3 regions of the Janthinobacterium breve genome follow, and region 3 is predicted to be linked to each of the others. Evidence: predicted binding sites of a transcription regulator. Region 3 holds the regulator's gene; each other region holds the start of a gene.

What was found. The regulator FNR, encoded in region 3, switches genes on or off when oxygen is low (the NO sensors DNR and NnrR bind a similar motif). The targets are predictions, from matches to a motif close to TTGATNNNNATCAA.
Positions count from the first base shown of each region.
Region 1: cydD (thiol reductant ABC exporter subunit CydD) is a predicted target of FNR. The motif match lies at 5,084-5,097, and genes of this name have one in related genera.
Region 2: ACQ4W0_RS04750 (gluzincin family metallopeptidase) is a predicted target of FNR. The motif match lies at 3,421-3,434, and genes of this name have one in related genera.

Region 1 covers NZ_JBNYXY010000006.1:60,063-67,659, reverse strand. The annotation lists gene ftsH (ATP-dependent zinc metalloprotease FtsH) at 1-260, shown strand, start outside; gene folP (dihydropteroate synthase) at 368-1,201, shown strand; gene glmM (phosphoglucosamine mutase) at 1,242-2,579, shown strand; tRNA gene ACQ4W0_RS12780 (tRNA-Pro) at 2,662-2,738, shown strand; tRNA gene ACQ4W0_RS12775 (tRNA-Arg) at 2,833-2,907, shown strand; gene ACQ4W0_RS12770 (hypothetical protein) at 2,979-3,158, opposite strand; gene ACQ4W0_RS12765 (hypothetical protein) at 3,327-4,313, opposite strand; gene ACQ4W0_RS12760 (GbsR/MarR family transcriptional regulator) at 4,472-5,044, opposite strand; gene cydD (thiol reductant ABC exporter subunit CydD) at 5,162-6,850, shown strand; gene ACQ4W0_RS12750 (amino acid ABC transporter ATP-binding/permease protein) at 6,847-7,597, shown strand, end outside.
Region 2 covers NZ_JBNYXY010000002.1:430,993-438,589, forward strand. The annotation lists gene proX (glycine betaine/L-proline ABC transporter substrate-binding protein ProX) at 1-80, opposite strand, end outside; gene proW (glycine betaine/L-proline ABC transporter permease ProW) at 93-1,196, opposite strand; gene proV (glycine betaine/L-proline ABC transporter ATP-binding protein ProV) at 1,193-2,428, opposite strand; gene ACQ4W0_RS04745 (polyhydroxyalkanoic acid system family protein) at 3,012-3,296, opposite strand; gene ACQ4W0_RS04750 (gluzincin family metallopeptidase) at 3,498-4,895, shown strand; gene ACQ4W0_RS04755 (protealysin inhibitor emfourin) at 4,992-5,279, shown strand; gene fdxA (ferredoxin FdxA) at 5,613-5,936, shown strand; gene ACQ4W0_RS04765 (polyhydroxyalkanoate depolymerase) at 6,211-7,431, shown strand; gene ACQ4W0_RS04770 (DOPA 4,5-dioxygenase family protein) at 7,499-7,597, opposite strand, start outside.
Region 3 covers NZ_JBNYXY010000011.1:232,019-239,615, forward strand. The annotation lists gene ACQ4W0_RS23180 (response regulator) at 1-2,264, opposite strand, end outside; gene fnr (fumarate/nitrate reduction transcriptional regulator Fnr) at 2,504-3,262, shown strand; gene ACQ4W0_RS23190 (FixH family protein) at 3,266-3,790, opposite strand; gene ccoG (cytochrome c oxidase accessory protein CcoG) at 3,893-5,275, opposite strand; gene ccoP (cytochrome-c oxidase, cbb3-type subunit III) at 5,280-6,200, opposite strand; gene ACQ4W0_RS23205 (cbb3-type cytochrome oxidase subunit 3) at 6,193-6,393, opposite strand; gene ccoO (cytochrome-c oxidase, cbb3-type subunit II) at 6,395-7,009, opposite strand; gene ccoN (cytochrome-c oxidase, cbb3-type subunit I) at 7,025-7,597, opposite strand, start outside.

The DNA.
Region 1 (7,597 bases), on a different contig from region 3:
AGCAAAAGGTCGACGCTGAAATTCGCAATATTCTCGACAAGCAATATGCTTTGGCGCGTACCTTGCTGGAAAGCAATCGCGACAAGGTCGAAATGATGACCAAGGCCTTGCTGGAATGGGAAACTATTGATGCAGAGCAAATCAATGACATCATGGCCGGCCTGGAGCCGCATCCACCGAAAGTCATTCCGCCACGCCGCAATGCGGGCGGCGACAGCGGCGCGGGCGGTATCTCGCCAAACGTGACGGCACCAGCCTGATAGTGACCACTGCTTGAGCGGTGGCGCGCAATCAAAAGGGTAAGGAGCAATCCTTGCCCTTTTTCGTTGCCGCGACAGTTTTTTTCCTGATGACTAAAAAGAGTGACATGCGACATTATTTGCAATTCGGCCGCTTCGGCTTCAACCTGTCGGGCACGCAGGCGCTGGTGATGGGTATCCTGAACATCACGCCCGACTCGTTTTCCGATGCGGGCCAGTATCAACACCTGGAATTTGCCCTCTCGCGCGCCGAGCAGATGATGCTTGATGGCGTCGATATCATCGATATCGGCGGCGAATCGAGCCGTCCCGGCGCGCCGCCGCTGCCGCTGCAGGACGAGTTGCAGCGCGTCATGCCCGTGCTGTACGCCTTGCGCGACTGCGGCAAGCCCCTGTCCGTCGACACGTACAAGCCCGAAGTGATGCGCGAAGCCATCCTGGCGGGCGCCGACATGATCAACGACATCAACGCTTTCCGCGCGCCAGGCGCCATCGAGGCCGTGCAGGACAGCGATTGCGCGCTGTGCATCATGCATATGCAAAGCGTGCCGCAAACCATGCAGGACCAGCCCCAATACGACGATGTGGTGCGCGAAGTCATCGACTTCCTGCGCCAGCGCATCGACACCCTGACGGCGGCCGGCATAGACCGCGAGCGCCTGTGCGTCGATCCCGGCTTTGGTTTCGGCAAGACGGTGGAGCAGAACTATGCCTTGCTGCGCGCCACGCGCCAGTTGCGCAGCGAACTGGAGCTGCCCGTGCTGGCCGGGCTGTCGCGCAAGTCGATGATAGGCGCCGTCACGGGACGTCCCGTCGAGCAGCGCCTGGCCGGCAGCATCGCCGGTGCGCTTGCTGCGGTAGCGCAAGGTGCGGAAATTATCCGTGCGCATGATGTAGCTGAAACCGTCGATGCGCTGAAGGTCTGGCGCATGGCACACTGAGCCTGTAAAATTTATCATAAACAACAAAAAGAGAAATACTATGACGCGTAAATATTTTGGCACCGATGGCATCCGCGGTCTGGTGGGCACGGCTCCGATCACCCCCGATTTCGTCATGCGCCTCGGCTATGCGGCCGGCAAGGTGCTGGCCAAGTCGCAAGGCGGAAAGGCGCGTCCGACGGTGCTGATCGGCAAGGACACGCGCATTTCCGGCTACATGCTGGAAGCGGCGCTGGAAGCGGGCCTGTCGGCCGCCGGGGTGGACGTGATGCTGGCCGGCCCCATGCCGACGCCGGCGATTGCCTACCTGACGCGGGCGCTGCGCCTGTCGGCCGGGGTGGTCATTTCCGCCTCGCACAATCCCTACCATGACAATGGCATCAAGTTCTTTTCCGGCCAGGGCACCAAGCTGCCCGACAGCGTGGAACTGGAAATCGAAGCGGCGCTCGACGAACCCATGGCTTGCGTGCCGTCGGACAAGCTGGGCCGCGCCAAGCGCCTGGACGATGCCCAGGGCCGCTACATCGAATTTTGCAAGAGCACCTTCCCGAACGAGCTGGACTTGCGCGGCCTGAAGATCGTCGTCGATTGCGCGCACGGCGCCGCCTACCATATCGCCCCGCATGTGTTCCATGAGCTGGGCGCGGAAGTCATCGCCATCGGCAACAAGCCCGATGGCTTCAACATCAATGCGGGCTTTGGCGCCACGGCAACGGCCGCCATGGCTGCCGCCGTCATCGAGCATGGCGCCGACCTCGGCATCGCCCTGGACGGCGACGCCGACCGCCTGATCATGTGCGATGCTACGGGGCGCCTGTATAACGGCGACGAGTTGTTGTATGTCATGGTCAAGGACCGCCTGGCGACGGGCCCCGTGGCCGGCGCCGTGGGCACGCTGATGACCAACATGGCGCTGGAAGTGCTGTTCAAGCAGCAGGGCATCGGCTTCGCGCGCGCCAAGGTGGGTGACCGCTACGTGCTGGAAGTCATGAAGGAAAAGGGCTGGATACTGGGCGGCGAGGGTTCCGGCCATTTGTTGTGCCTGGACCGCCATACGACGGGCGATGGCATCGTTTCCGCGCTGCAAGTCTTGTCCGCGCTCAAGCGCAGCGGCCAGAGCCTGCAACAATGCCTGGCCGAACTGGTGCTGTTCCCGCAAACCCTGATCAACCTGCGCGTAGCGCCCGGTTTCGACTGGCAAAAAAATGCTGCCATGGTGGCCGAGAAAGAGCTGGTCGAGGCTGAACTGGGCGATACAGGCCGCGTGCTGATCCGCGCTTCGGGCACGGAACCGCTGATCCGCGTGATGGTCGAGGCGAAAGACAAGGAGATGGCCGAATCGATGGCGCGCCGCATCGCCGATAAAGTTACCGCGTGATAGGCAAGGACCGATAGTTATTTCCATCTAATTCGCCTGGGGCAATTGACGAAATTGGATGGGGGCGTTATTATCTTGTCTTCGGAGTGTGGCGCAGCCCGGTAGCGCACCTGGTTTGGGACCAGGGGGTCCAAGGTTCGAATCCTTGTACTCCGACCAAAGTCATAAGCGGGCTGTCAGAAATGACAGCCCGTTTTCTATTCCGCGCCGGCATTTCATTGCTGACGCGCATGGATTAAAATACTGCACCTTTCCGCCCATCGTTCAACGGATAGGACAACGGTCTTCTAAACCGTGAATGGGGGTTCGATTCCCTCTGGGCGGACCAGTTTCATACTGGCCACGGCTTGCGCCATGCGGCCGCATTCTTCTCTCTTTCCTGTCTCTCCGCACGCGGCCCTAAGGCTGCGCAAACAGCACCACGCTCAGCAAATACAGCAGCGGCACCGCACACAGCAGCGCAGACAATACCGACAGCATTTTCTTGCTCGCCAGGCGCGCCAGGCGCAGCCGTTCGCGCACGGGCAAGTGCTGGCGCAGCATGCTGCGCGTGCGTGGCTGGAATGGGGATTCATGCATGGTTGCTCCTTCACAAGGGTGGCGGTGGTGCGAACCAGCATAGCGAGAGGGGCATAAATACGGTGTAAAAAGGTGGGGGCTGGCCGTCAACGCCGCCTAAAAAGCGGGCTGACGGCCGCTTGCTACCTGGCCAGGCCTTGCGGCGCAGGCGCAGGGGAGGGCGCGGATTTAGTTCGAGATGGTGTGGACGCAGGCCCAGCCGATATTGTTTGCGCTCCAGCTCTCTTTCCAGTTGATGTTGGTCTGTTCGCGGCAGGCCAGTTCCGAGGAGTAGCGGCTGTCCGGATAGGTCTTGTAGACATAGCCATCCTGCGGACGCCATACTACGCCGTACCAGTAATCCTTGGGATTGATGGCGGTGCTGAAGGTTTCCACCGGTTTGTTCAGGCTCGTATTCTTGTAGTCCACTTGCGATGTGCCATCGCTATTGTAGACGCGTACCCAGGCTGACTGGTTCAGCGTGCCGGACTTGTCCACGGGCGTGCAGATGCGGGTTTTCGCGGCAGTCATGCCTTCAGGCATGGTCAGGCAGAAATAGGGATTGGGCGCGCCTTCGATGATGGACCATTCCACGCTGCCGCTCGTTTGCGTGCTCGGGCTGCAATAGTGGGCATATTTTCCACTCTTGAACCCTTCCACATAGGTGCTCGACTGCAGACCGGACAGGAGCGTACCGGAACCATTCGTCGAGGTAGGCAATACCGCGCTGCTTTTCACTGCCAGGCAATCGGTATAGGTGCCGTATTCCTTGCCGACGGCGATGCCGATGGGTTTCATCTGTGCATCAAAATGAATTTTCCAGATGTTTTGTCGTTGCAGGCGGCCATCGGCGCCGCGGCGCTGGAACTGGATCACTTGCGACGTCTTGGTTTCCTGCTCCACGCCGTCGGTGACGAAGGGGTAGGACTCTTCCGTGCGGATGATCAGGTTTGCCGTGCCCAGGAAGCCGTCATTCGAGGGCAGGTCCACGCCGTTTTGATTGGTGTTAATGAACTTGCTGAATGCATCGGCCGCGTTGATGCTGGCGATGACAGGTACCACCGGTGTCACCGGTCCCGTTGGCGGGCCGATAGGGGCATCGTTGCCGCCGCTTCCGCCGCCTCCGCAACCGTTGAGGAGCAAGACGATACTGCTAACTGCGATAGATTTTTTCATGAATATGGCCAGTGAGGTCGACAGAGGCGTGTCGATTCGCGGCCGCATTATATGAAAATTAATTTGTGGAAATCTCACCAAATCTCACGAAGGCAAGGCCGGCCGGAAGGGGGGGGGCGCTCACTGCACGGACGTGCCGGTGGCAGGCGAGGTTGGGCCTAGCTTTCCTCGGGGCTCTTGCCAAACAGGCGATCTTTGGCGTTGAGCAATTTTTGCACCTTGGCGCCCATTTTCATCAGTTGCGCCATCGATTCGGGCGACAGGCGCTGCAAGTCGTCGAACCAGGTGTTGGCCAGGTCGACCAGTTCATACATTTCGCGCATGCGCTCCTGCGCATACTGGTCCACGGGTTCCGTGGCCGGCGCCAGCAGCGATTCGCGCAGCACTGTCAGGGTGGGCGCCACTTCACGGCGGCGGCGTTCGGCGGCCACCACACGGAAGATTTGCCACACATCGCCCAGCGAGGAAAAATACTCGCGCCGGTCGCCGGGAATGCGCGACTGGCGGATCAAGCCCCAGCCCTGCAATTCTTTCAGGCCGATACTCACGTTCGAGCGTGAAAAACTCAGGTGTTCCGCGATTTCGTCCGCGTGCAATGGGTGCTCCGCGACAAACAACAAGGCGTACACTTGTCCCACCGTACGATTAAAGCCCCAGCGGCTGCCCATCTCGCCGAAATGGCTGACAAAGGTCAGGATCAGCGGCGTCATGTGGATATTTTGAGTTTTCATAATTATCTGAATTTTTTCACGCTATACCCGCAGGGTCAATTGATATATGTCATGTTTCGCAGTATTATACAAAAAATCGAATTTACAGAAAATTCTGAAAACTCAAAAAGTATAGAGATGCCGACTACGCCACTGTCCTTGCCCCGCTTTATTCTTCCCCGTGTCGCCAGCCTGGCACAAGGTGGTGCCGCCTTGCTGTGGCTGCCGCAAGCGGCCTTGCTGGCCTGGGCCGTGCAAGTCATGCTGGGCGGCGCACCCTGGCGCGCGGCCCTGTTGCCGGCCGCGGGCGTGCTGCTGCTGGGCGTGCTGCGCGCCGGCTGCGAAGCGTGGGGGGCGCGGCGCATGTATGCGGCGGCGCGCGATCACCTGTCGAGCCTGCGTGCGCAAGTGGCGCAGGCGCTGGCGCGCCGTTCGCCGCTGGACCGCCAGCGCGCGCAGTCGGGCCAGGCTGCCAGCGTCATCGCCGAGCAGGCGGAGGCCATCGTGCCGTATCTGGTGCGCTACAAGCCCGCGCGCTGGAAAGTCACGCTCGTGCCGCTCGTGATCCTCGCCGTGGTGACGCCCCTGTCGTGGATCGCCGCCTTGATCCTGCTCATCGCCGCACCCCTGATACCCGTCTTCATGGCCCTGGTGGGCATGGGCGCGCAAGCGGCCAGCCGCGCGCAGATGGTGGAAATGGGCAGCATGAACGCCTTTTTATTGGACCGCCTGCGCGGCCTGGCCACCCTGCGCGCGCTCGATGCCGTCGACGCCACGGCCGAACGGCTGGATGCCTCGTCGCAATCCGTGCGCCGGCGCACGATGGTGGTGCTGCGCATCGCCTTTTTGTCGTCCGCCGTGCTGGAACTGTTTTCCGCGCTGGGCGTGGCCATGGTGGCGGCGTTTATCGGGTTCTCCTTGCTGGGCAGCATCAATTTCGGCACCTGGGGCCGGGAACTGAACCTGGGGCAGGGCTTGTTCATCCTGCTGCTGGCGCCCGCATTCTTCGAGCCGCTGCGCGAACTGGCAGCCGTCTGGCACGACAAGGCGGCTGGCGAAGCGGGTTTGGCCGGCTTGCACGACCTGGCTGCCGATGGCGTGCCCCTGCCTGGCGCCGGGGTGGCAGCGGCTGCCGTTTCCGCCGCCGCCATGGCGGTGGCGCCACCGCCCGCCGTCGACATCCGTGAACTGCGCTTTGCCCATCCTGGCGAAGCGCCCGTGTTCGAACAGTTCGACCTCGCCGTGCGCGCTGGCGAGCACGTGGCCCTGCTGGGCGCCAGCGGCGCCGGCAAGACCACCTTGCTGTCCTTGCTGGCCGGCTTGCTGCCCGCCAGCGGTGGAGAGATACGCATCGGCGGCGTGCGCCTGACCGACAGCACCGTGAATACCTTGCGCCAGCGCATGGCCTGGATGGGCCAGCGCCCCCACGTGTTTGCCGCGTCCGTCAGCCAGAATGTGACCCTGGGCCGCGTCGGCGCGAATGCCGCGCACGTGACGCAGGCGCTGCACCTGGCCGACCTGGCCGCCGTGGCCCAGGCGCAGCCGGCCGTCATGCTCAGCGATGGCGGCCAGGGCTTGTCCGGCGGCGAGGCCGTGCGCCTGGCGCTGGCCCGCGTGGCCCTGCACCCGCATGCCGACCTGCTGCTGGTCGATGAACCGACGGCTCACCTGGACAGCGAAACGGCGGCGCGCGTCACGGACGCCTTGCTGGCATTGGCCAAGGGCAAGACCATGATCGTCGCCACGCACGACCCCGTGCTGGCTGGCCGCCTGCAGCGCACGGTGCAGGTTGATGCCCAAGCCCTGGCACAGGAGCTGAGCGCATGAAAAATTCAATGACATTGAACCCCGTCCTGCGGCAATTGGTGCTGGCCCAGCCGGGCAAGTTGATCGGGGGCGCCTTGCTGGCGGCCCTGACGGCGGTGGCCGGCATGGCATTGCTGGGCTTGTCCGGTTGGTTTATTACCGCCACCTCGATTGCCGGCCTGCACGCTTCGACGGCCGTGCTGTTCGACGTGTTCGGCCCGTCGGCCGGCATCCGCCTGCTGGCTATCGGCCGCACGGGCTCGCGCTATGCGGAGCGACTCGTCACGCACGACGCCACGTTCGCCGCGCTGGCCTGCATCCGCGTGCAACTGTTTCGCGGTTGGTCGCGCCCGGAAGCGGCCAGCCGCTTGCTGCGCCAGCCCGCCAAACTGCTGTTTCGCCTGACGGCCGATATCGATGCGCTCGAATCGCTGTACTTGCGCCTGCTGGTGCCTGCCTTCACGGCACTGTGCGCGGCCTTGCTGGCAGGCGTGGCGCTGGGCGTGATGCAGTGGCAGCTGGGCCTGGGCCTGGCCGCGTGGCTGCTGGCCGCCGGCGGCGGCATCAGCTGGGTCGTGGCGCAGCGTGCCCGCCGTCCCGCCATCGTGCGCTCGCGCGCCATCGAAAAACTGCGTTCCGGCACCATCGACCTGGTGGCGGGCCAGACGGACCTGGTGATGGCGGGCCGCATCGACGCCCAGTGCGCCGCGCTGGGGCAGATTGACCGCTCGCTGGCGCAAGCCGATTTCGCCTTGCTGCGACTGGAGA
Region 2 (7,597 bases), on a different contig from region 3:
GCGGCGATCGCCAGGACAGAAAACAACTGGAACTTGCGTTGCGATTTTTGCGTCACTTTAAAATTTTCAATTTGATGCATGGGTATCCTTTCTTATTGTGCGTTGGCAAGCGTGGCTTGCTGAGCGGCATTCGCTTCGGCCTTGGCGGCATTGCCGCGCACCAGGCGCAGCACGAAACCGGCAGGACCTGTCTGATACCAATGGCGTACGCCACGGCGTGGCTGGCCCATCGCTTGCGTCAAACGGTCCAGGGTGATGGCCAGCAGCACGATGCCCAGGCCGCCCACGGTGGCCAGGCCCATGTCCAGGCGGCCGATGCCGCGCAATACCATCTGACCCAGGCCACCGACGGCGATCATCGAGGCGATCACGACCATCGACAGCGACAACATCAGCGACTGGTTGATACCGGCCATGATGGACGGCATGGCCAGCGGAAACTGTACGCGGGTCAGCAACTGCCACGGCGAGGCGCCATACGCGCGGGCCGCTTCGATCAGGTCCGGACGCACCTGGCGGATACCGAGGTTGGTCAGGCGCACCAGCGGCGGCAGGGCAAAGATGATCGTCACGATCACGCCTGGCGCATTACCGATACCGAACAGCATCACCACCGGCACCAGATACACGAAGGCGGGCGTGGTCTGCATGGCATCGAGCAAGGGGCGCAGGATATTCTGCGCGCGGTCGCTGCTGGCAAGAAAAATGCCCAGCGGCAAGCCAATGGCCAGGCAAAAAGCCAAGGAGGTGAGCACCAGCGACAAGGTGATCATGGCTTCCGGCCAGATACCCAGCATCGATACCACCAACAGCGCCAATACGGTGCCGATGGCCAGGGTGCGGCTGGTAAATTGCCAGGCCAGCAAGCCGACGATGGCGATCACGGTCAGCGACGGGGCTGCCAAGAGCACGTCGCTCACGCCATTCAGGGTGCTGTCGATCGGCGCGCGCACGGCCTGGAAAAATGGACGGAAATTGGCAACGACCCAACCCAGGCCCTGGTTGATCCAGGCTTCCAGCGGCAGCGAGCCGTCAAACAGTTGCGTCAGGTGAAAGCCGCTGGCGTGTTCGGGCGTGGCGGCGGACGCGGCAGCGTCCAGCCAGGAGGTATCGCTCGGCGCTGCCGGCAGCCAGGGATTGATCTGGGCCGCCTGTTCAACAACAGCTTCTACTGTGGAAACGGTGCTTGGGTTCATGCTTGTCCTTTCTGTAATTGTGGCTCGGCAATGGCTGGCGTATCGCGGTCGAGGAACTTCAGCAAGGTCGTCTTGCTGATGGCGCCGCGGAAGCTGCCATCATTGGCCACCACAGGGACGGCGTAAGGCAGTTGCGCCACCTGGCCGAACATGCCGGCGACTGGCTCATCTGCATTGATGGTCTGCACGTCGGGCAGATAGGCATGCGCCAGGCCCAGCGGACCGACATGGCCGTCGAGCGCATTGCGCAGCGAATCGACCGAGACGACGCCGAGGAACTTGCGCTGCGGATTGACAACATATGCAAACGCGCGATCCTGCTCTTCCAGCATCGACAGCGCGGCGCGCGAGCCGCGGCTCGGCGACTCGGACACCACGATCTGGCTCTTGCGGGCAATATCGCTGGCCTTGAAGACGGCCGCTGCATCGACGCCGCGCACGAAGTTGCGCACATAATCGTTGGCTGGTTTGCGCAGAATTTCTTCCGGTGTGCCCACTTGCACCACGTGACCATCTTTCATGATAGCAACGCGGTCGCCGATGCGCATGGCTTCGTCGAGGTCATGCGAAATGAAGACAATCGTGCGGCGCTTGATTTGCTGCAAGCGCAGCAGTTCCGATTGCATTTCCGTACGGATAATCGGATCGAGCGCTGAAAACGCTTCATCCATCAGCAAAATCGATGGATCGCAAGCCAGCGCACGGGCCAGGCCCACGCGCTGCTGCATGCCGCCCGACAATTCGTCGGGATAGCTGGCGCCGTAGCCGTCCAGGCCCACCTGCTCCAGCGCTTGCTGGGCCAGCGCATGGCGCTCGGCCTTGGGCATGCCGGCCAGTTCCATGCCGAAGGCAGTGTTGTCGAGCACGGTAATTTGCGGCAGCAGCGCGAACGACTGGAACACCATGCTGATGTCCTTGCGGCGCAGGGCGCGCAGCTGGGCGTCCGGCAAGGTATTGATGTCATTGCCATCGATCAGGATGCGGCCGGCAGTCGGCTCGATCAGGCGGTTCAGCATGCGCACCAGGGTCGACTTGCCCGAACCGGACAGGCCCATGATGACGAAGATCTCGCCCGCTTCAATAGTAAAGGTGGCGTCGAAGACGCCGATGGTGCAGTCGGTCTGGGCCAGGATGTCCTGCTTGCTGGCGCCCTGACGGACGAGTTCAAGTGCTTCTTCTGGCTTGTCGCCGAACACTTTGAACACATGGTCGATAATGATTTGTTTTGCCACGATGTGGTTCTCCCTCGATTTGACGAATGGAATGAAACCCAGCAAGCTGCTAGCTTGCGGCGGGAATCAGCAAACCCTGTTGCGTCGGCTACGCCACGGCGCAAAAGCGCACGGGAGCGACAGGAAACAGGGGGTGACACGCGTGTGACCAGCGGATGGCCAAAGCCGATGCCGGGGTGCCGTGTGCGTGCTAAAAGAGGCTGTGGTTCAGGACTTTTAACAACGCTAGCGCCATGCAAATACATGGAACCAAATGTATCTGACCGAAAAAAAATCGACCAAGCTACTTTTTAACTGGATGCGGGTGTAAAACCCGAAGAATTATTCACCACTCAGCGAGTGGGGAGTACTGCGAAGCAGAAGGTGAAACGCGGTGTAGCTGTTGTAAATATGACTCAAGTATAACGCAAAAAGCCATTAAAGTCCAATGGCTTTCCAAATAGAAATGTGCTAGCAATGTTCGCTAACGTACGGTCAAACGTAAAAAAGGCGAAAAGAGATGTGTTTTCATCGTCTTTTCGCCCATCACTGCAACACGCTCCCTAGCACCAAACATGGCGCCAGACAAGGTACAGGCCCGACATCAAACTTGCTCGGCAAACACCTTGCGCATCTTCTCGGCAATCTTGCCTTCGATGGTGGAGGCAAAGGCGCTGAGCATGAAGCCCAGCTTGATTTGCAGTTGCGCCTGCTCTTTTTCCAGGGTCAGCGAACCATCGACGCCGCTGCGCTCGAAGCGCAGCACATCACCATCCCAGGCGCACGCCAGGTCATACTCCTGGGCCAGCTTGTCGGCCACTTGCTGCGCCGCTTCGCGCGCCTTTGCTGCTGTCAGCTTATGTTGCTGAACTATATTTATATCCGCCATCAAACGATCCTTTTATTATAAAAACGGGGGCCATACGGCCAGCATCATAGCAGCCGCCATGCGGCGGGCGCGACCATGCCCGGCACCGGCCAGGCAAAAAAACGCCCGCCGTCCCGCATCTCGTTTGCGCTGCATCAAACCGGACACGCCGAAGCGGGACGACTATTCCAGTTCCAGTTGCGCGTGTCTTGGAGAGCTACCATGGACCAGAAAGTCATTGTGCCGGTCGAAGCCGTATTGACCAAATGCATGTCCCTGCCCGTCGGCTATGTCCCTACCCCATCGGCGCCCTACCGCCAGCACCGCAAGAATGCGCAACTGACCCTGCAGCCGGGCCTGCCCCGCCTGAGCGACGCAACGACCCGCAACCTGGCCGCCGTACCCGTCGGTTCGCGCGTGCTGATCTGGAAACAAGATCCCTCCGTCAGCGACCTGGGCACGCGCAAGGCCTTCCTGCCCGGCCTGATCCTGCAAGGCCCGCGCGACGCGCGCATCACGTTTGGCGAACCGGGCATCGCGCAGGTCAGCCCGAATGCCTTCGGCGACTTCATCGTCTCGCCCAACACAGACCAGTTCGATGCCGTGCACACCTTTGCCATCGTGCGCATGACGCTCACCATGTACCAGCGCGCGCTGGCCAGCAACGACACGGCGCCGCCACTGCCCTGGCAATGGAATAGCGCCAGCAATACGGCGCCCCTGCGCGTGTTTCCGCACGGCTTGCCCAATGTCATGAATGCGTATTACAGCCGCAGCGACAAGGCCCTCAAGTTCGGCGACTTCATCCCCAGCGGCGCCACCGATCGCGTCTACACCTGCCGCTCGCTCGACATCGTCTCGCATGAAACGGGGCACGCCGTGCTCGATGGCCTCAAGCCGAATTGGCTGCTCAGTAACAATCCACCGCAAACGGGCGGCTTGCACGAATCGTTCGGCGACCTGACAGCCATCTTCCTCGCCCTGTCGCAGCTCGACCAGGTGGAAGCGGTGATTGCCCAAACCAAGTCCGACCTGCACGACAAGACCTTCCTGGCCGACCTGGCCGAGCAGTTCGGCCTGGCCCTGGGCCGGCCAAACGGCTTGCGCAATGCCGACAACGACATCAAATTATCGGAAGCAGGCACGGAAGTGCACGCCATCTCACAAGTGTTTACGGGCGCCATCTACGACATTCTGGCCGACATCTTTTCCCACGAACGCCGGCCCCAGCTGGAAGACGATGCGGCCGTGCTGCACCGCTGCGGCGACTATCTGCGCAGCCTGGTCCTGCGGGCCCTGGTGGCGTCGCCCGAGCAAGCCGCAACGTATGCCGATGTGGCTGGCCACATGCTGACGATCACCGAGGCCGATGGCAATGGCGCCTACCTGGACTTCATCCGCAACAGCTTTACCGTGCGCGAAGTGCTCAAGGCCAATGCCATGGCAGAAGATGGCCAGACGACCTTTGCCCCCGACGTCGTCGACGGGGACGGCGCCGTGCAAGACAGACGCGCCTGCTGCGGTACCATGAACCATGCGGAATACAGCGAATCGGATCAATTGCTCGAAGCGGAGCGCGAAGCACTGGCCGCCTGGTGCCGCAGTTACGGCACCCGCTAGACACCCGCGCACCAGCGCACCAGCACTCCCGCTTCAGACCTGCCGGACTGGCGGCAGGCCATAGCGCGCCCACCACCATCGACAACAAGGAGCACCATGAAAATTTCAGCCCGCAGCAGCGGCGGCTTTGCCGGCCTGAGTGAACAGTATGACATCGATACGCAAGCCCATCCGGCTGGCCCCGGGCTGGAAGCGACACTGGCCAGTAGCGGCTTTTTCACGCACCAGCAAGCTACGGGAGAACAGGTGGGCGCCGATATCCCCCACTGGCAGATCACCGTCGATGCGCCCACCGCGCGCCGCACCATCACGTTTGCCGAGGATGGCAGTGCAGAAAATGCACGTTGGCAACAGCTGCTGATGCAAATACGTGCCAGCGCCTGATTTTTCTGGCATGTATTTGGCAGCGATCTTGATTTGAGTAAAACAAAAACACCACACGACAAGACAGCACGCCGCCCGCCCGGCACCCTGCCACAGCGGGCGACTGTCGCTTTCTTGCTGCGTTCTTCATGGCAACGTCCCGGATAGTCGCTGAATTGCACTCTCTGCGCGGCAACGGCAACGCGAAAAAATGAATTTGCTTATATGTATTGTATATAAGCGGGATTTGTGAGAAATAGCGAATTGCCTTAAAATACAATGCTTTGCTTTAGTATGCGCCGCCGAGGTTCCTGCAGGCGCTACAGCACCTCCCCCCAAATTGATAGGACTGTTATGACCCACGTTGTCACCGAATCCTGCATCGCCTGTCGCTATACCGACTGCGTCGATGTCTGCCCGGTAGATTGTTTCCGGGAAGGCCCGAATTTCCTGGCGATCGATCCGGACGAATGTATTGACTGCGCCGTCTGCGTGGCAGAGTGCCCGGTGAACGCGATTTTCGCGGAAGAAGACGTGCCGGGCGACCAGCAAGCCTTCATCAAGATCAACGTCGATCTGGCCCGCAACTGGCCTTCGATCACCAAGACGAAGGCTGCCTTGCCGGAAGCCGAGCAATACAAGGACGTCAAGGACAAGCTCGACATGCTGGTGCGCTAAGCGCACGCCAGTTGCGGCGGCCATAGCGGCGGGAATATTCCTCCCCGCAGGGGCATGACGGCAAATAAATATACCAAAAGCAGCGGAAACGCTGCTTTTTTTGCTTTTAAAACATCGTTGCAGGTCTATCCACGCAGTGTGGCACGCTGTCACAACGATGCGCAAACTGTGGGCCTATGCGCGGTAAAGCACATTTTGTCCTCAACAAATATCGTAGAATTGGATTATGATCTTTGAGCCGATATTGGCGCTTGGAATTAAACAAGGACTCTATATGCTTTACCAACTGCACGAACTGCAACGCTCTTTCCTCACTCCGGTGATGCAATGGGCAGACATGTCCTCCAAGTTATTTACCAACCCGGTTTCCCCACTGGCCCACACTCCGTTTTCGCAGCGCATCGCGGCCGGCTACGAGCTGATGTACCGCCTTGGCAAAGACTACGAAAAACCGCAATTCGACATCCAATCCGTGCTCGTCCAGGGCGAGAGCGTCGACATCCGCGAACACGTTGTCGTGACAAAACCGTTTTGCCGCCTGATTCACTTTAAAAAAGAAGCCACTGGCTTGCAACAGCCCAAAGTTTTGCTGGTTGCCCCCCTGTCCGGTCACCACTCGACCCTGCTGCGCGATACCGTGCGCGGCTTGCTGGCCGAGCATGATGTCTACATCACCGACTGGACGGACGCGCGCATGGTACCGCTGACGGAAGGCCCGTTCCACCTGGACGACTACATTTATTATGTGCAAGAGTTCATCCGCCTGCTGGCGCCTGATCTGCACGTGATTTCCGTCTGTCAACCGACCGTGCCTGTGCTGGCCGCCATCTCGCTGATGGCGACGGCAAAAGATCCGCACATGCCGAAAACCATGACGATGATGGGCGGCCCCATCGACCCGCGCCGCTCGCCCACGCAAGTCAACAACCTGGCGACGGAAAAGAAATTCTCGTGGTTTGAAAACACCGTGATCTACGCGGTGCCGCCGAACTACCCTGGCTTTGGCCGCAAGGTCTATCCGGGCTTCCTGCAGCACGCCGGTTTCATCGCCATGAACCCTGGGCGCCACGCACAAAGCCACCGCGAGTTCTACATGCACCTGGTGACGGGCGATGACGAGCCGGCAGAAGGCCACCGCCAGTTCTACAACGAGTACAACGCCGTGCTGGACATGCCGGCCGAGTACTACCTGGAAACCATCAAAACGGTTTTCCAGGAATTCAGCCTGCCGATGGGCACCTGGAAAGTGGGCGGCCAGCTGGTGCGTCCGCAAGACATCACGAACGTGGCGCTGTTTACCGTAGAAGGCGAACTGGACGACATTTCCGGCGCCGGCCAGACCCAGGCGGCGCATGATTTGTGTTCCGGCATCCCTGCCGAGATGCAACAAGACTTCGTGGCGCCGAAATGCGGCCACTACGGCATCTTCTCGGGCCGCCGCTGGCGCGAGATCATTTGCCCGAAAATCGGCGAATTCATCCAGAAACACGGCTGATAGGCTTTGTTTCAACAAAAACGGCACGCCAGGCTACCCTGGCGTGCCGTTTTCTTTTATGCCCAGCTCATGCGCGCGACGTTTCAATCTTCACCGTCGGGCGCGTATTGACAAAGATTTGCTCGACTCTCGGCTCGCCCGGCCCCGGCTTCTTCATCGCATAGCC
Region 3 (7,597 bases):
CGGTCGTTCTTGGTGATCAGCGCCTGGTGCAGGGCATCGAACAGGCTCGATCCCGTGATCGGCTTCATCAGCACGACATCGGCCTCGGCGGCGCTGGAGATTTCTTCCAGGTGGTTGCGGGCGAAGGCGTTGACCATCACCACGATGGGCTGGCGCTGGCCGGTGGCCGCCTGGCGGATGGCCTTGGCCGTGGCCAGGCCATCCATGACGGGCATGTGCCAGTCGGCCAGCACCACGTCGTAGGGCTGCTGCTGCGCCAGGCGTTCGCGGTACAGTTCGATGGCGGCAAAGCCGGAGTCCACTTCATCGGCCAGCCAGCCCCACGCCTCGATCAGCTTGACGATCAGTTCGCGCGTGGTGCGGTTATCGTCGGCCACCAGCAGGCGCAACTGGCCCAGGGCCGGCATGCGCCGCGTTTCGGCCGGCTGCGCCAGCATGTCGAACGGCACGCTGAACCAGAAGCGGCTGCCCTTGCCTTCGCTGCTGGCGACGGCGATGTCGCCGCCCATCATGTGGATCAGCTGCTTGCTGATGGCCAGGCCCAGGCCCGTGCCGCCGAAGCGCCGCGTGATGCTCTGGTCGCCCTGTGAAAATGCGGAAAACAGTTGCTGTTGCTGCAATTCCGTCATGCCGATGCCCGTGTCGCGCACTTCGAAGCGCAGCCAGGCGCGCCCGTGCCCGCTCTCGGCCAGGCTGACGGCCACTACCACTTCGCCGCTCTCGGTGAACTTGATGGCATTGCCGGCCAGGTTGACGAGGACTTGCTGCAGGCGCTGGGCGTCGCCCACCAGGCGCCGCGGCACGTCGGGCTCGACGGCGATGGCCAGTTCCAGCTCCTTTTCGCCCGCATTCATGGTCATCGTCGTGGCCAGGGTATTCATCACTTCATCGAGGTCGAATTCGACGGGCGACAATTCCATGCGGCGCGCCTCGATCTTCGAATAGTCGAGCACGTCGTTGAGGATGCCCAGCAGCGACTGGCCCGCCACGCGCACCATGGTCAGATACTTGCGCTGTTCCGTATCGAGCCTGGTATTGCCCAGCAGATACACCATGCCCAGCACGGCATTGAGGGGCGTGCGGATTTCATGGCTCATGTTGGCCACGAAATCGCTCTTCGCGCGGTTGGCCGCCTCGGCCCGGTCGCGCTCCTGTTCCAGCTCCGCCGCGCGCGATTCGAGTTCCTGCTGCAGGCGGTCGCGTTCGCTCATCAGGCCGTTGAACGCTTCCGTCAGTTCGCCGATCTCGTCGCGCTGCTGCACCGGTACGGGGGTGAAACGGCTGCCGCTGGTGCGCAGGGCGAGCAGGGTGTCGCGCAGGCGCACCAGCGGCGACAGCAGGCGCACGGTGACCCAGCCCAGCACGGTAGCGGCCAGCAGCGAAGCGAGAATGCTCCACAGTACCAGCCGGTACAGCACACCATCGAACGGTTCGAAGGCATCCTCGACGGGCAGCGAGGCGGCCAGCAGCCAGTTCACGGACTTCAGGCGCTTGAAGCTGTTGACGGCCGTGACGCCGCGGCTGTTGGTGCTGACCATGCTGCCTTCACCATCTTCCTTCAGTAACTGTGTGGTCGTCAGGTTGGCGTTCGGCTTGCGCGGCTGCAGCAGCCGGCTGGTATCGGGGTGCAGCACGTAGCGCGGCGCGGCGTCGCGCGTGATGATGAAGTAATAGCCGCTCTTGCCGATCTTTTCCGTGCGCAGGCGGCCCAGCAGGTTATCCTTGTACAGGCGCAGCACGCCGATCACCACGCCCACCACCTGGCCGTTGGCGCCAAGCACGGGCGCCACCATCTGCACGATGGGCATGCCGCTCGATTTGCCCAGTATCGGTTCGGTGATCATGGGTTGACGCGTGCGCAAGACGGTCTGGAAATATTCGCGTTCGGCAACGTTGATGCCGGCGCGTCCCGTGACGAGGGGCATGTCGGCCACGACGGCGCCTTGCGCGTCGAGCACCAGCACGTCGTCGAACAGCACCAGCATCGAGCGGCGCGCATAGTATTCGCGCAATTGGGCGGGCTGGGCGATCAATTCCGGCGGCTGCTGCCTGGCCGTCAGCGTGACGATCTGCAGCAGCATGCCCAGCTTGTCGTCGAGCTCGGCAGCGGTGCGGGTGATCAGGGACGATTGCTGGCTCAGCAGTACTCTGGTGAAGTCGGCGCGCATGTGCTGCAACTGGATCATGGTGACCAGCGCGATCATGGCGATCGAGGTCAGGCTGGTGGCCAGCGCGACTTTTGCTTTAATGCCGAGAGGCTTCATGATTTCCTTTTCAGTACCGTGCGGCACAGGCGGCAGATAATGCTGTCAGGAATTTTCCTATCAATACATCAACTTGGCAAGCGGCGCCGCGCAAATTGCCCTCCCCGCATGGGCTTTTGACGATGTTGCCAGATAATTAAAGTCAGAACGTCGTTTATTCAGCGCAATTGCGGTGAAATTGGCACACGGCAACCGTGTATGCAGTAAACTCGTTATTGCATTTTCTAAAAGGTAACGACATGACTGAAGCGCTACTCACTCCCACCTTGCCCACAGTGAACGTGGAAGCGTTGCGTGCGCGATGCTCGACCTGCAGCATGCATCAATTGTGCCTGCCGATGGGCCTCGATGTGGGCGACATGGACAGGCTGGACCAGATCATCGGCCGCCGCCGCAAGATCGTGCGCGGCGCTTCGTTGTTCCGTATCGGCGACTCGTTCCAGAATCTGTACGCGATCCGCCTGGGGCACTTCAAGACGTACCAGATCAATCCGGGCGGCGAAGAGCAGGTGACGGGTTTCCAGATGGCCGGCGAACTGCTGGGCATGGACGCCATCAGCGCCGATCGCCACCACTGTAATGCGGTGGCGCTGGAAGACAGCGAAGTGTGTGAAATTCCGTTTTCCAGCCTGGAACAATTGCTGGGCAATATGCCGACCCTGCTGCGCCATTTCCACCGCATGATGAGCCAGGAAATCACGCGCGAGCAAAGCGTGATGCTGTTGCTGGGCAATATGCAGGCGACGCAGCGTTTTGCCGCCTTTATCGTCAACCTGGCCTCGCGCTATGAAGCGCGCGGCTATTCGGCCAGCAAATTTCAGCTGCGCATGTCGCGCGAGGAAATCGGCAATTACCTGGGGCTGACCATCGAGAGCGTCAGCCGTTTATTGTCGAAATTCAAGAAAGAAGGCTGGCTGCGCGTCTCCAACCGCGAGATCGAGATCTTGCAGCCGGCCAAGTTGAAAGCCATTACGGCCGGCACGGACGTCTGCAAGTAAGTCTTACAGCTCTTCATCGGCGTGCAGCGCGATGCTGCGCTGCAGGGGCCAGGTCCAGATGCCGGACAGGCGCCACTCGCGTTTGTCGTTTTCCACCAGCACTTGCCAGCGGCTGCGCTCGAGCATCGGCAGCGCTACCGAGAAGTTGCCGGCCGCATCGGGCTGCACCAGCAGCTTGATATCCTTTTCCGGCAAGGTCGCATGCGCCAGGTGCAGCTGCAGCGGACCCTGGTAAGCCTTGCCGAAGCTGTGCACGGAACCGCTGAGGCGCGCTGACGCCACATCATAGGACAGGCTGGTATCCATCGCCAGGTCGCTGGCGATCGTATCGCGCCGCAAGTCCTGGTTGATCGCCTTGCCCTGCTTGTAATAATCACCCACCACCAGCGCATCGGGCTGCGTAAACGCGATATACGCCATGCAGCTGCCGACGACCACGGACAGGCCGGGACCGATCATCAGCAGCCAAGGCCAGCGATGCTTGTACCACGGTGCAACGGGGGCTTGCAGCTTGAGACTGTCGGACATGGTATTTCTCCTGATTAATTGGCCAATCCCCATCCGGGGACTGGCCTTCCTACAACTTCGTGGCGGCGGCGAGGGCACCCGGTCCCCGTCCGCCTTTCCTTGTTAGCGCGGCACGATGAATACCGCGCTTTCACGCACATGCAGCGATGGGTCGTCCAGCGAGTGCAATTCGATGGCAATCTTGTTCGAGCCCTTCTCGCCGACGCCGTGCGGCACGCGCAGGCGGATAGGCCAGCCCAGCGTTTCCGTTGGCTGCAAGGTCACCTCTTCGCGCGTCAGCAAGGTCAGACCCGGCAAGCCGGAAGCGCTGATCTTGAAGTGCTGGGTTTGCTCCGAAGTGTTCATGATCTGCAGACGGTAAACGTTCTCGATCATGCCGTCTTCCACTTCGCGTCCCATCGAACCGCGGTCGCGGATGACGTCCATTTTCAGGGGCGTGCGCAGGGCCAGCGAAGTACACACGGCGATGATGATCAGGGCCAGGATGGAGGTGTAGATCAGCACGCGCGGACGCATGGCGCGCTGGCGTATCTGCTTCGAACTGAAGTTGTTTTCCATCGCATGGTCGGTACTGTAGCGTACCAGTCCCCGTGGCCGCTCGACCTTGTCCATCACGCTGTTGCAGGCATCGACGCAGGCGGCGCAGCCGATGCATTCATACTGAAGGCCGTTGCGGATATCGATGCCGGTCGGACACACCTGCACGCACAGGGTGCAGTCGATGCAGTCGCCCAGCTTGTCGTTGTTGCCGGCCTTCTTACTGATGGCGCCACGCGGTTCGCCGCGCTTGGTATCGTAGGTGATGATCAGGGTGTCCTGGTCGAACATGGCGCTCTGGAAGCGCGCGTAGGGGCACATGTATTTGCACACCTGCTCGCGCAGCCAGCCCGCGTTGCCGTAGGTTGCCAGGCTGTAGAACAAGACCCAGAACCATTCCCAGGGACCGAAATTGAGGGTGGTCACCGCCTGCGCCAGGTCCTTGATCGGCGTGAAGTAGCCGACAAAGGTAAAGCCCGTCCACAGGGCGATGGCGCCCCACACCAGGTGCTTGGCCGTCTTCTTGAAGGCCTTGCGCACGGAGGGGCCCTGCTTGTCGAGGGCCATGCGCGCGCTGCGCGTGCCCTCGATGCGGCGTTCGACCCACAGGAAGATTTCCGTGTATACCGTTTGCGGGCAAGAGAACCCGCACCACACCCGCCCGGCGATGGCCGTGACGAGGAACAACAAATACGCACAGATGATCAGCAGGGCCGCCAGATAGATGAAATCCTGGGGCCAAAGCACGACGCCGAAAATGTAGAACTTGCGCGTGGTCAAATCGAACAGCAGGGCTTGCCTGCCATTCCAGGTCAACCACGGCAAGCCGTAGAACGCCAGCTGGGTAAGCCATACGCATACCCATCGCCAGGTAGCGTAGCGTCCTTTGGCCTCGCGAGGGTAGATTTGCTCGCGGGCCGCATACATCTTGATGACTTGAGGTTCCATTACGTCATTTCACGGGCGTCTGGGGATTTGACAGGCTCCAGACATAGGCCGACAACACATGTACCTTGGACTCGCCGAGGAAATCGCTGAAAGCCGGCATGGTGTTGTTGCGTCCCTTGCGGATGGTTTCCATGATGGTATCAGCACTGCCGCCGTACAGCCAGATCTTGTCCGTCAGGTTCGGCGAACCCAGCATCGGGTTGCCCTTCGCATCGGCGCCATGACAGGCCATGCAGGCGCCGAACTTGGCCTTGCCCAGCACCGACTTGACGGGGTCCGAGGTGGAACCGGACAGGCTCAGCACATAATGGGCCACGTTCTCGACATCCTTTTCGGAGCCCAGGGCGGCGCCCATCGGTGGCATCTGGCCATTGCGACCGTGCATGATGGTGGTCTTGATGATGTCAGGTTCGCCGCCATACAGCCAGTCCTTGTCGGTCAGGTTGGGGAAGCCCTTGTTGCCGCGCGCATCCGAACCGTGGCATTGCGCGCAGTAGGTCAGGAACAAACGCTGGCCGATGGCTTGCGCCTGCGGATCGGCCGCCACCGTCTTCAAGTCCTGGCTCAGGTACTTGTTGAACAGGGGGCCGTAGTCGGCTTCCGCCTTCTTCAGCTCTTCCTCGTACTGGCCCGTCGATTTCCAGCCCAGGCTGCCGGCATAGTTGCCCAGGCCCGGGTACAGGAACAGATACGCCAGAGCGAAGACGATGGTGATGTAGAACAACCACATCCACCAGCGCGGCATTGGCGTGTTGAGTTCCTTCAAGTCCTCGTCCCAGACGTGGCCCGTGGTGCCGTCGGCAGGTGCGCCCTCGACCACTTTGATTTTCGACTGCGAGTACAGCAGCACGCCGCAGCCGATGATGCCCAGCAGGGACAGCACGATGATGTAGATATTCCAGAAGCCATTGGTAAAGTCAGCCATGGTTGCGCTCCCCTTGTGCCGGCGCGGCATCGGCCGCGTAGTCGAGCGCCTCGTCGTCGAACGGCAGGCGCGCCGCCGCGTCGAAGTCGCTGTTGCTGCGGCTGAAAGTCCACCACAGGATGCCTACGAACGTCGTAAAGGAAACCACCGTCATGACGCTGCTGGCGCTGTCAAACAGGTTTTCGATTGCCATGCTAATTCCTTGTTTTGATTAATGTACCGAGGCCTTGCAGATAGGCGACCAGGGCGTCTTCTTCCGTCTTGTCCTGCAGCTGCGCCGGGCCGGCGGTGATTTCCGCATCGCTGTACGGCTGTCCCAGGCGTTTCAGGGCGCGCATCTTCGGCATGATGTCGTCAGGCACCAGCTTGGTCTTCGCCAGCCATGGGTAGGCCGGCATGTTCGACTCGGGCACCACGTCGCGCGGGTTGTTCAAGTGCGTGCGGTGCCATTCATCGCTGTAGCGGGCGCCCACGCGGGCCAGATCCGGCCCCGTGCGCTTGGAACCCCACTGGAACGGACGGTCATACACGAACTCGCCAGCGACCGAATAGTGGCCATAGCGTTCCGTTTCCGCGCGCAGCGGACGCACCATCTGCGAGTGGCAGTTGTAGCAGCCTTCGCGCACGTAAATGTCGCGGCCCGCCAGGCGCAGCGGCGAATACGGCTTCAGGCCAGCGACCGGTTCCGTCGTGCTCTTCTGGAAGAACAGGGGAATGATCTCGACGGCGCCGCCGATGCTGATCACTACCGTGACCAGGGCAATCAGCAGCCAGGGGTTTCTCTCAATCCATGCATGTGAAAATTTCATTTGCTTTTGCTCCTATCAGGCGTGCGCCGCGTTCAATTCCGGAATGCGGGCGACGGGGAGTTTGCTGCCGCGCAAGGTCATCCAGGTGTTGTAGCCCATGATGCACATACCCGACAGGTACAGCAGGCCACCGGCCACGCGCACCACGTAGTACGGATATGTTGCTTTCACGCTTTCGACAAAGGTGTAGGTCAGTGTGCCGTCCGGATTGACCGCGCGCCACATCAGGCCCTGCATCACGCCGGCGATCCACATTGCCGCGATGTACAGCACGATGCCGATGGTGGCCACCCAGAAGTGCACGTCGACCAGGCGCGTGCTGTGCATCTGCGTGCGGCCCGCCAGGCGTGGCAGCAGATAGTAGATCGAACCCATGGTGATGAAGCCCACCCAGCCCAGGGCGCCCGCATGTACGTGGGCAACGGTCCAGTCGGTGTAGTGCGACAGCGAGTTGATGGTCTTGATCGACATCATCGGACCTTCGAAGGTGGCGATGCCGTAGAACGACAGCGAGACGATCATGAATTTCAGGATCGGATCGGTGCGCAGCTTGTGCCAGGCGCCCGACAGGGTCATGATGCCGTTGAT